2 regions of the Streptomyces sp. NBC_00005 genome follow, and region 1 is predicted to be linked to the other one. Evidence: riboswitches for the same ligand, from Rfam matches in the RefSeq annotation. Region 1 holds a riboswitch; the other holds the start of a gene.
The links. Region 1 has a riboswitch for cobalamin ahead of OG303_RS37995 (cobalamin biosynthesis protein). Riboswitches for the same ligand answer to the same signal wherever they lie in the genome.

Region 1 (3,802 bases):
CGTGTCCGCGCCGGCTCTCGACCTCGTCCTCGATGTGCTCGCCGAGGATCTGGAAGCCGCCGCAGATGCCGAGGACGGGCCTTTGCTCGAAGGCCCTTCGGACCAGGGCGTCCGCAAGTCCCCGCTCCCGCAGCCACTCCAGGGCCCGCACGGTCCCGCGGGTCCCGGGAACGACGACGAGGTCGGCGTCGGAGAGCTCCTCCGGCCGGTCCACGAACCGCACCACGACACCCGGTTCGGCGGCCAGCGCGTCCACGTCCGTGAAGTTGGACATGAGGGGAATCGCGCAGACGGCGACGCGCAGGACGTCCTCGCCGACGGGCGGGGCGGTGTTCGACTCGCGCACCGTCCCCCGCAGCGAGACCCTCAGTCCGTCCTCCTCGTCGATGCCGAGGCCGTGCTGGAAGGGCAGGACGCCGTACGTCCGCCGCCCGGTGAGCCCGTGCAGCATGTCGAGCCCGGGCTCCAGGAGGCCGACGTCCCCGCGGAACTTGTTGACGAGGAACCCGGCGACGAGCTCCTGGTCCTCGGGCGAGAGGAGCGCGACCGTCCCGAAGAAGGAGGCGAAGACACCGCCGCGGTCGATGTCGCCGACGACGAGCACGGGAAGCCGCGCGTTCCGGGCGACCCCCATGTTCACGATGTCCGTCCGCCGCAGGTTGATCTCGGCGGGAGAGCCCGCCCCCTCACAGATCACCGCGTCATACGTGCCCCGCAACTCGGCGAGGCAGTCGAGAACGGTCCCGAGAAGCTGCTGCTGGCGCCCCCCGTGATACCCGCGCGCACTCAGCTCCCCAACGGGCTTGCCCATGAGCACGACCTGACTGCTCTGGTCGCCACCGGGCTTGAGCAGCACGGGATTCATGAGCGCGGTCGGCTCGACCCGGCACGCCTGCGCCTGCATGGCCTGAGCCCGCCCGATCTCGGCGCCCTCGCGCGTCACGAACGAGTTGAGGGACATGTTCTGCGCCTTGAACGGTGCGACCTTGACGCCCTGCCGTACGAGCCAACGGCAGATCCCGGCGGTGACGACACTCTTACCGGCGTCCGAGGTGGTGCCGGCGACGAGGAGCCCCCCGCCGCTCATGACGCACGTCCCGACAGCTGCAATTTCTGGGGGCGAGGGCGCCTTGCGACCCGTCCCCGCAGCACCGCACCCGCCGCACTGACCCCCAACGCCAGCCACCCGACGCGCTGCGACAACCGCACAGCCCGCTCGATGTCCCCCACGTCCACGGACCGTCCCTCCCCGTTCAGCACAGGACGATGCTCGACCCGCCCCCCGTACGCCAACGTCCCGCCCAGCCGCACCCCGAGCGCCCCGGCGAACGACGCCTCCACGGGCCCGGCATTGGGACTCGGATGCTTCGCCGCATCGGCACGCCAGGCTCTTACGGCCCCCCGGCGGTCACCCCCGGCAACGGCGGCCAGGACGGCGGTCACTCGCGCCCCCGGCCACCCCGCCACGTCGTCCAGCCGCGCGGAAGCCCAGCCGTAGCGCCGGTACTTGGGCGACTTGTGTCCGACCATGGCGTCGAGGGTGTTGACGGCCCGGAAGCCGAGCAGCCCCGGCACCCCGCCGACGGCCCCCCACACCAGCGCCCCCACCACCGCGTCGGAGGTGTTCTCGGCGACGGACTCGACGACGGCCCGGGCGATCCCGTCGGCGTCGAGCGCCTGCGGATCCCGTCCGCACAAGTGCGGCAGCCTGGCCCGGGCGGCCTCGACGTCGCCCGCTTCGAGGGCGCGCCCGATGCCCCGGGCCTCGCGCGCGAGCGAAGTCCCGCCGACGACGGCCCAGGTGGCGGCGGCGGTCACCGCGACGGAGGCGGCACGGGAGGGACGTACGGCCGAAGTGGCGACGGCTCCGAGCGCGACGGCTCCACCGGCGCACACGAGGGTGTGCAGCGTTCCCCACCCGCGGTGGTCCCGCCACAGCACCCGTTCCACGGCACCGGCGGCCCGCCCGAACGCGGCGACCGGATGCCCCCGGCGCGGATCGCCGAGGAGGAGGTCGCCGAGGAGGCCGGCGGCGGCGCCGTACGCGAAGACGCGATCGGCACGCATCGGCTCAGCCGGCCGAAGGGTCGGGCAAAGGTCGGGCGGTGACGCTCAACAGGCAGCCGCGCATGGCGATTTGTCCTCACTCAGGGTGTCCACGCCCTGGTTCGACGAGACCGGCGGTGAGAGTTCCTGGCTCCCGGGACTTCCTACCCCGGTGACAGTGGCGGGACCGCGCCGGACTTGCACCGGCTTCCTCTCTTGCCGCCGTACATGGCCCCGGCAGTCCACCACGGGGTTGGAAGGGCCGTCAACTTGCCGTTGACCTGCGACGGGAGAGTGTGCTGAGACCCACACAAGGGTGGTCGACGGGGTCACAAGTACGGGCACAAGAACGTGGGGTGCGGGACGGAGATCCGTCCCGCACCCCACGGGTGTTCAGGGTGATGCCTCAGACGACGATCAGCGAGATCCCGTACGCCACCGCCGCCGCGCACGCCGCGAAGCACACGTACGCGCCGGTGACCGCGGCCGTGGCCGAGCCGCCCTGAGCGGTCGCCCGCTCGCGGCGCGACAGGCCCATGATGCCGAGGGTGAACAGGGTCACGAGTCCCACGGTGACCGCGAGGCTGACGCCGAAGACGGAGCCCAGGGTTGCCCAGTCGATCTTCATGCTGCTTCTCTTCCTTTGTACCGGGTGGGCGGGGCTCAGACGGCCGCGGCCGGCGGGGTGGCCGGGTCGGGGGTGGCGGTCGTGGCCGGGGCGGGGATGGTGGCCGTCAGGTCCTCGGTCACCGTGCCCGCCGGGGGCGGGGTCACGGCGGCGATGGCCGTGGTCACCACGCCGGCCGGCTCCTCGGCCTCGTTGACGTTCGACGCGTCGACGACCTCGCGCCGGGAGATCTTCCAGATGGCCGCGCTGGAGGTGATCAGGAAGACGGCGACGACGGCCGTGCCCCAGTCGCCGAGATCCGTGACCGACTCGGCGAGCGCGCCCACCAGGGCCGCGGCCGGCAGCGTCAGGCACCAGGCCACGAGCATGCGGGTCGCCGTCGACCAGCGGACCACGCCGCCCTTGCGGCCCAGGCCCGCGCCCATCACCGAGCCGGAGACCGAGTGGGTGGTGGAGAGGGAGAAGCCGAGGTGCGAGGAGGCCAGGATGACCGTGGCCGCGCTGGTCTGGGCGGCGAAGCCCTGCTGCGGCTGGAGCTCGGTCAGGCCCTTGCCCATGGTGCGGATGATGCGCCAGCCGCCGAGGTAGGTGCCGAGCGCGATGGCGAGGCCCGCGGAGAGGATGACCCAGGTGGGCGGGTCCGAGTCGGGGGCGACGACACCGCCGGCGACCAGGGCGAGGGTGATGACGCCCATCGTCTTCTGCGCGTCGTTGGTGCCGTGGGCCAGCGAGACCAGGCCCGCGGAGGCGATCTGTCCGGCGCGGTAGCCCTTCTCGGCGGCCTTGCCGTCGGCCTTCTTGCCGAGGGTGTACGACAGCCGGGTCGCGAGCATCGCCGCGACACCCGCCACGATCGGGGCGGCGATCGCCGGGATGAGCACCTTGGTGACGAGCACGTCGCCGTGCACGGCGCCCATGCCGGCCGAGGCGATGGTGGCGCCGATCAGACCGCCCATCAGGGCGTGCGAGGAGCTGGAGGGGAGTCCGACCAGCCAGGTCACCAGGTTCCAGAGGATCGCGCCGACCAGCGCCGCGAAGATGACCTCGGGACGTATGCCGGTCTCGTCGACGAGACCCTTGGAGATCGTGTTGGCGACCTCCACGGAGAGGAAGGCGCCAACAAGGTTC
Region 2 (3,802 bases), 3.0 Mb from region 1:
TGGCCGTGGACGTGGAGCGTTATGTGAAGCTGTGGCTGACGGCCGTGGAAGGGCCCTAGGGGTTCAGGCGCGTACGCGTCGACGCGTGTCGGCGGCTACTCGGCGGTGGGCTGCACCTGTGCCGCCCACCGCTGTTCCACCCTCGCCACTTTCCAGTACGCCACCGCCGCCACCCACACGACCACGAACAGGCCGACGATGATGTAGCCGACGTTGTCCAGGTCGAGGGCCGCGATCCAGCCGGTGAGCGCGTCGCGCAGGTCGAGCTTGTCGTGCAGGACGCCGACGAGCTCGATCGTGCCGATGAAGAACGCGACGGCGATGGACAGGCCGGTGATGGTGAGGTTGTAGAACACCTTGCGGACCGGGTTCGAAAAGGCCCACTGGTAGGCGAAGTTCATGAACGTGCCGTCGAGCGTGTCGAACAGGCTCATGCCGGCGGCGAAGAGCAGCGGCAGGCAGAGGATCGCGTACCAGGGCAGACCGGCCGCCGCGCCCGAACCGGCCATCACCATCAGCGTGACCTCGGTGGCGGTGTCGAAGCCGAGCCCGAAGAGGAAGCCGAGCGGGAACATCTGCCCCGGCCGGGTGATCGACTTGGTGAGGCGGCCGAGGATGCGGTTCATGAACCCCCGGGAATCCAGGTGCTGTTCGAGTTCCTTCTCGTCGTACGTGCCTGCCCGCATCGCCCGGAACACCTTCAGGATGCCGAGCAGGGCCACGAGGTTGAGGGCGGCGATGAGGTACAGGAACGTGCCCGAGATCGTCGTCCCCAGGAAGCCGAGGACCTGGTGGGTGCGGGAGCTCTCACTCGTGATGCGGCCGGCCAGCTGTGTGCCGCCCGCGATCAGCGCGGCGAGCACGACCACCACGCTGGAGTGCCCCAGCGCGAACCAGAACCCCACCGACACCGGCCGCTTGCCGTCGGCCATCAGCTTGCGGGTGGTGTTGTCGATGGCGGCGATGTGGTCGGCGTCGAACGCGTGCCGCATGCCCAGGGTGTAGGCGGTGATGCCGAGGCCGATGCCGAACGCCTTGGAGCCGACCTCGTAGTGCCCGGGCACGACGAGCAGGAACAGAATGCCGAAGGCGACGACGTGCAGGGCGGCGATCACCGCCATCAGGCCCACCGTCTTCACGGTGTCCTCGCGCCGCCAGCGGAAGGAGGCAGCCTGCGTCTCGGGCAGGGTCATTCGGTCACGCTCCAGCACCTCGTGGATCACTTCGTGAGATGCCGTGGCCGGTCTCCTGGCTGACAGGTCGTACGTCCTTGCAGGCCGTACGGCCGCCACCCGCCTTCCCGGCCGCCTCACGACGCCCAGTGGCTGTCCCTCGCGGGACGTGGGTGACGAACTCCCTGATCACAGTGGCGAGGGCCGCGTCGGCTTGGCACCGACTTCCCGAACACCACGGCCCGCCCACCGTAGGGGCGTTCGCGTTTCCTTGCATAGCTGCGCACCTGCGCAGGTATGGAAGATCACATACGGGCGCCTGCGAGGATGGCCGTATGCATCTCGTCCCGGCCGACCGCGCAGACCGCCGCACCATCGACGGCCACCGGGTGTGCGAGGCCATCGCCGCCATCGGCGACGCCGAGCACGTCCGCACCTGGGCCGACCGCTTCTCCCTGCTCGCCGACCCCAAACGGCTCGCCCTGCTGCTCGCCCTGCACCGCACCGGCCCGCTGGCCGTGTCCGACCTGGCGATCGCGACCGGCATGAACGACCCTGCCGTGTCACAGGCGTTGAGGCTGCTGAGGGCGGCCGGTGTCGTGGCGGGCGAGAAGGAGGGGCGCGTGGTGCGCTATCGGGTCGTCGACGAGGACGTACGACTGCTGCTGAAGAACTGCACTGCCGACGAGGGCTGAGCGGGGACAGGGACCGGGCAGGACGAACGCCCCGGAGCGGGGGTCTCCGGGGCGTTCGTATCGGGGGTGGCTTCAGGGGCGTTGCCGGGGACGGCTCAGGAGCGGGCCGTGCGGCGGCGCTTCGTCACGACGACGATCGCCGCACCGGCGGCCAGCAGTGCCGCGGCGCCACCGGCGATGAGGCCGGAGTCGCTGCCGCCGCCGGTCTCCGCGAGGTCACCGCCGCCGCCGTTCGGCGTGGGCGCGGGCGTCGAGGTCGACTGCGAGGCGGACGGGGTCGGGGTCCCGGTCGACGGGGTGTCCGTCGCGGGCGGAGTCGACTCCTCTGCCGGGGTCGACGGCTGCCCGGACTCCGGGGCGGACGGGGTCGGCGTGGCCGGCGGCTGGGACTCCTCGGCCGTCGTGCAGTCCTTCGTGCCGCCGTTCCAGGACGCGATCAACTTGTCCTTGATGACCGGGTGGTCGGGGCCCTTGGGCAGGTCCCCGTGCTCGAAGCCGTCCTTGGCGTCCAGCTTGCCGTCGAACTTGACGGCCCCGCGGTAGAGGTCGATCTGCGCGAAGCAGCCGGCATCCGGCACCGCGATGTCGAGGGAGTCGGTCCGGCCCTGCTCGACCGTCACCGAGTCGAAGTCGACGAAGACCTGCTCGCCGGAGGTGGCGAAGGACGGGCCGTGCGCGAGGTAGGAGGCCAGCGAGGCCGTGCAGGTCGTCGCGTCACCCGCCGTACGGACCTTGACGTGGATCTTGCCGTCGTCGGTCGGCTTGAGGGTCTGGTCGTCGACCTTGACCGAGTCGTAGAAGTGCGTGCCGTCCAGCGAGAACTGGCAGCGGTCCGACTCCGTCTTGGTGCCGGCCCCCGTGCCCGGCTTGTAGCCGCCGCCGGACTTCCAGCCGTCACCGCCGGGCGTGCCGGTGGCCCAGGCGCCGGAGGCGGCGGCGACGGTGGCGGCGCAGAGGGCGAGCGACGCGACGCCCGTCCCCAGGAGGCGTCGCGCGGTGACACGTCTCGCTATGGACATGCGAATCCCCATCTTGGCGTGTGCAGGCCCCGGCGTCGGCGGCGCAGGGCAGCACGCCGCGCCCGGCCGCACCGGGGGTGAATGGTCTGAGGAACACCGGGCCCATTGGTCACATGCGCCACAGTGCGATCACATCGTGGATCTCCCGGCGGAACGCTGTCAACCTGCGGTAACCCATGGGTAGTTCAATCCGCCATCACAATTTCGCCACATGGGCATCACGAGATGCGCGCACTGATCGGGCCGACGTTCCTCAGCCCACCGCCAGGTCGGCAGTCAGCCCACCGTCGGGGTCGGGCTCGGGCTGGCGTTTCCGCTGGGCGCCTCGCCCGGCAGGACCGGCGGCTGGGTGGTGCTGTCCACCGGCGGGGTGAGCACGACCTCCGGCTGGCCTCCGACCGGGGGCGGCGGGGTCAGGTCCTTGGCGGGCAGCTTCGGCGGGGTCGTCTCCTGGAAGAGGACCTGGTCGAAGTTGACCAGACCGGTCTGCTCCATGACCGTGATGTGGTCCAGGACCGTCGCGTTGGCCTGGTCGGCCAGGGTCCGCACCACGGTGTTCTTGGTCGTCGAGCGGATCTTCGCGATGGTGTTGAAGATCGAACCGTGCGTCACGCGCAGGATGTTGGCGAAGTCCGTGTCGAACTGCTTGCCCTGGTCCGCGGCGAGCTGGTTGACGAAGCCGACCTGCTGGGGGCTGGCCACGTTGGGGATCGTGATGTTGAGCATCGTGCTGATCTTGCGGCAGCTGGCGTCCAGCGCCGCGTGCCCGTCGATGAGGTGCTTGCTCGCGGTGATGACCGCTTTGCTCTGCCCCTTCTTCAGGCCCATCTGGCCGACGGGGTACTCCCACAGCCCTGCCGCGCGCACCTTGACCACGAAGTCGCGGTCCGCCTCGGTCAGCGGGCCCCACTGGGTC

Region 2: linked by a shared signal. The riboswitch ahead of OG303_RS24570 (HoxN/HupN/NixA family nickel/cobalt transporter) and the one ahead of OG303_RS37995 (cobalamin biosynthesis protein) in region 1 are both predicted to bind cobalamin.

What each region holds. Positions count from the first base shown of each region.
Region 1 covers NZ_CP108316.1:8,317,370-8,321,171, forward strand. Annotated here, with positions in the region: gene OG303_RS37990 (cobyric acid synthase) at 1-1,087, opposite strand, end outside; gene OG303_RS37995 (cobalamin biosynthesis protein) at 1,084-2,067, opposite strand; cobalamin riboswitch at 2,167-2,309, opposite strand; gene OG303_RS38000 (hypothetical protein) at 2,453-2,674, opposite strand; gene OG303_RS38005 (anion permease) at 2,710-3,802, opposite strand, start outside.
Region 2 covers NZ_CP108316.1:5,350,098-5,353,899, reverse strand. Annotated here, with positions in the region: gene OG303_RS24575 (nucleoside hydrolase) at 1-59, shown strand, start outside; gene OG303_RS24570 (HoxN/HupN/NixA family nickel/cobalt transporter) at 96-1,193, opposite strand; cobalamin riboswitch at 1,221-1,427, opposite strand; gene OG303_RS24565 (ArsR/SmtB family transcription factor) at 1,508-1,867, shown strand; gene OG303_RS24560 (LAETG motif-containing sortase-dependent surface protein) at 1,963-2,886, opposite strand; gene OG303_RS24555 (DUF4142 domain-containing protein) at 3,163-3,802, opposite strand, start outside.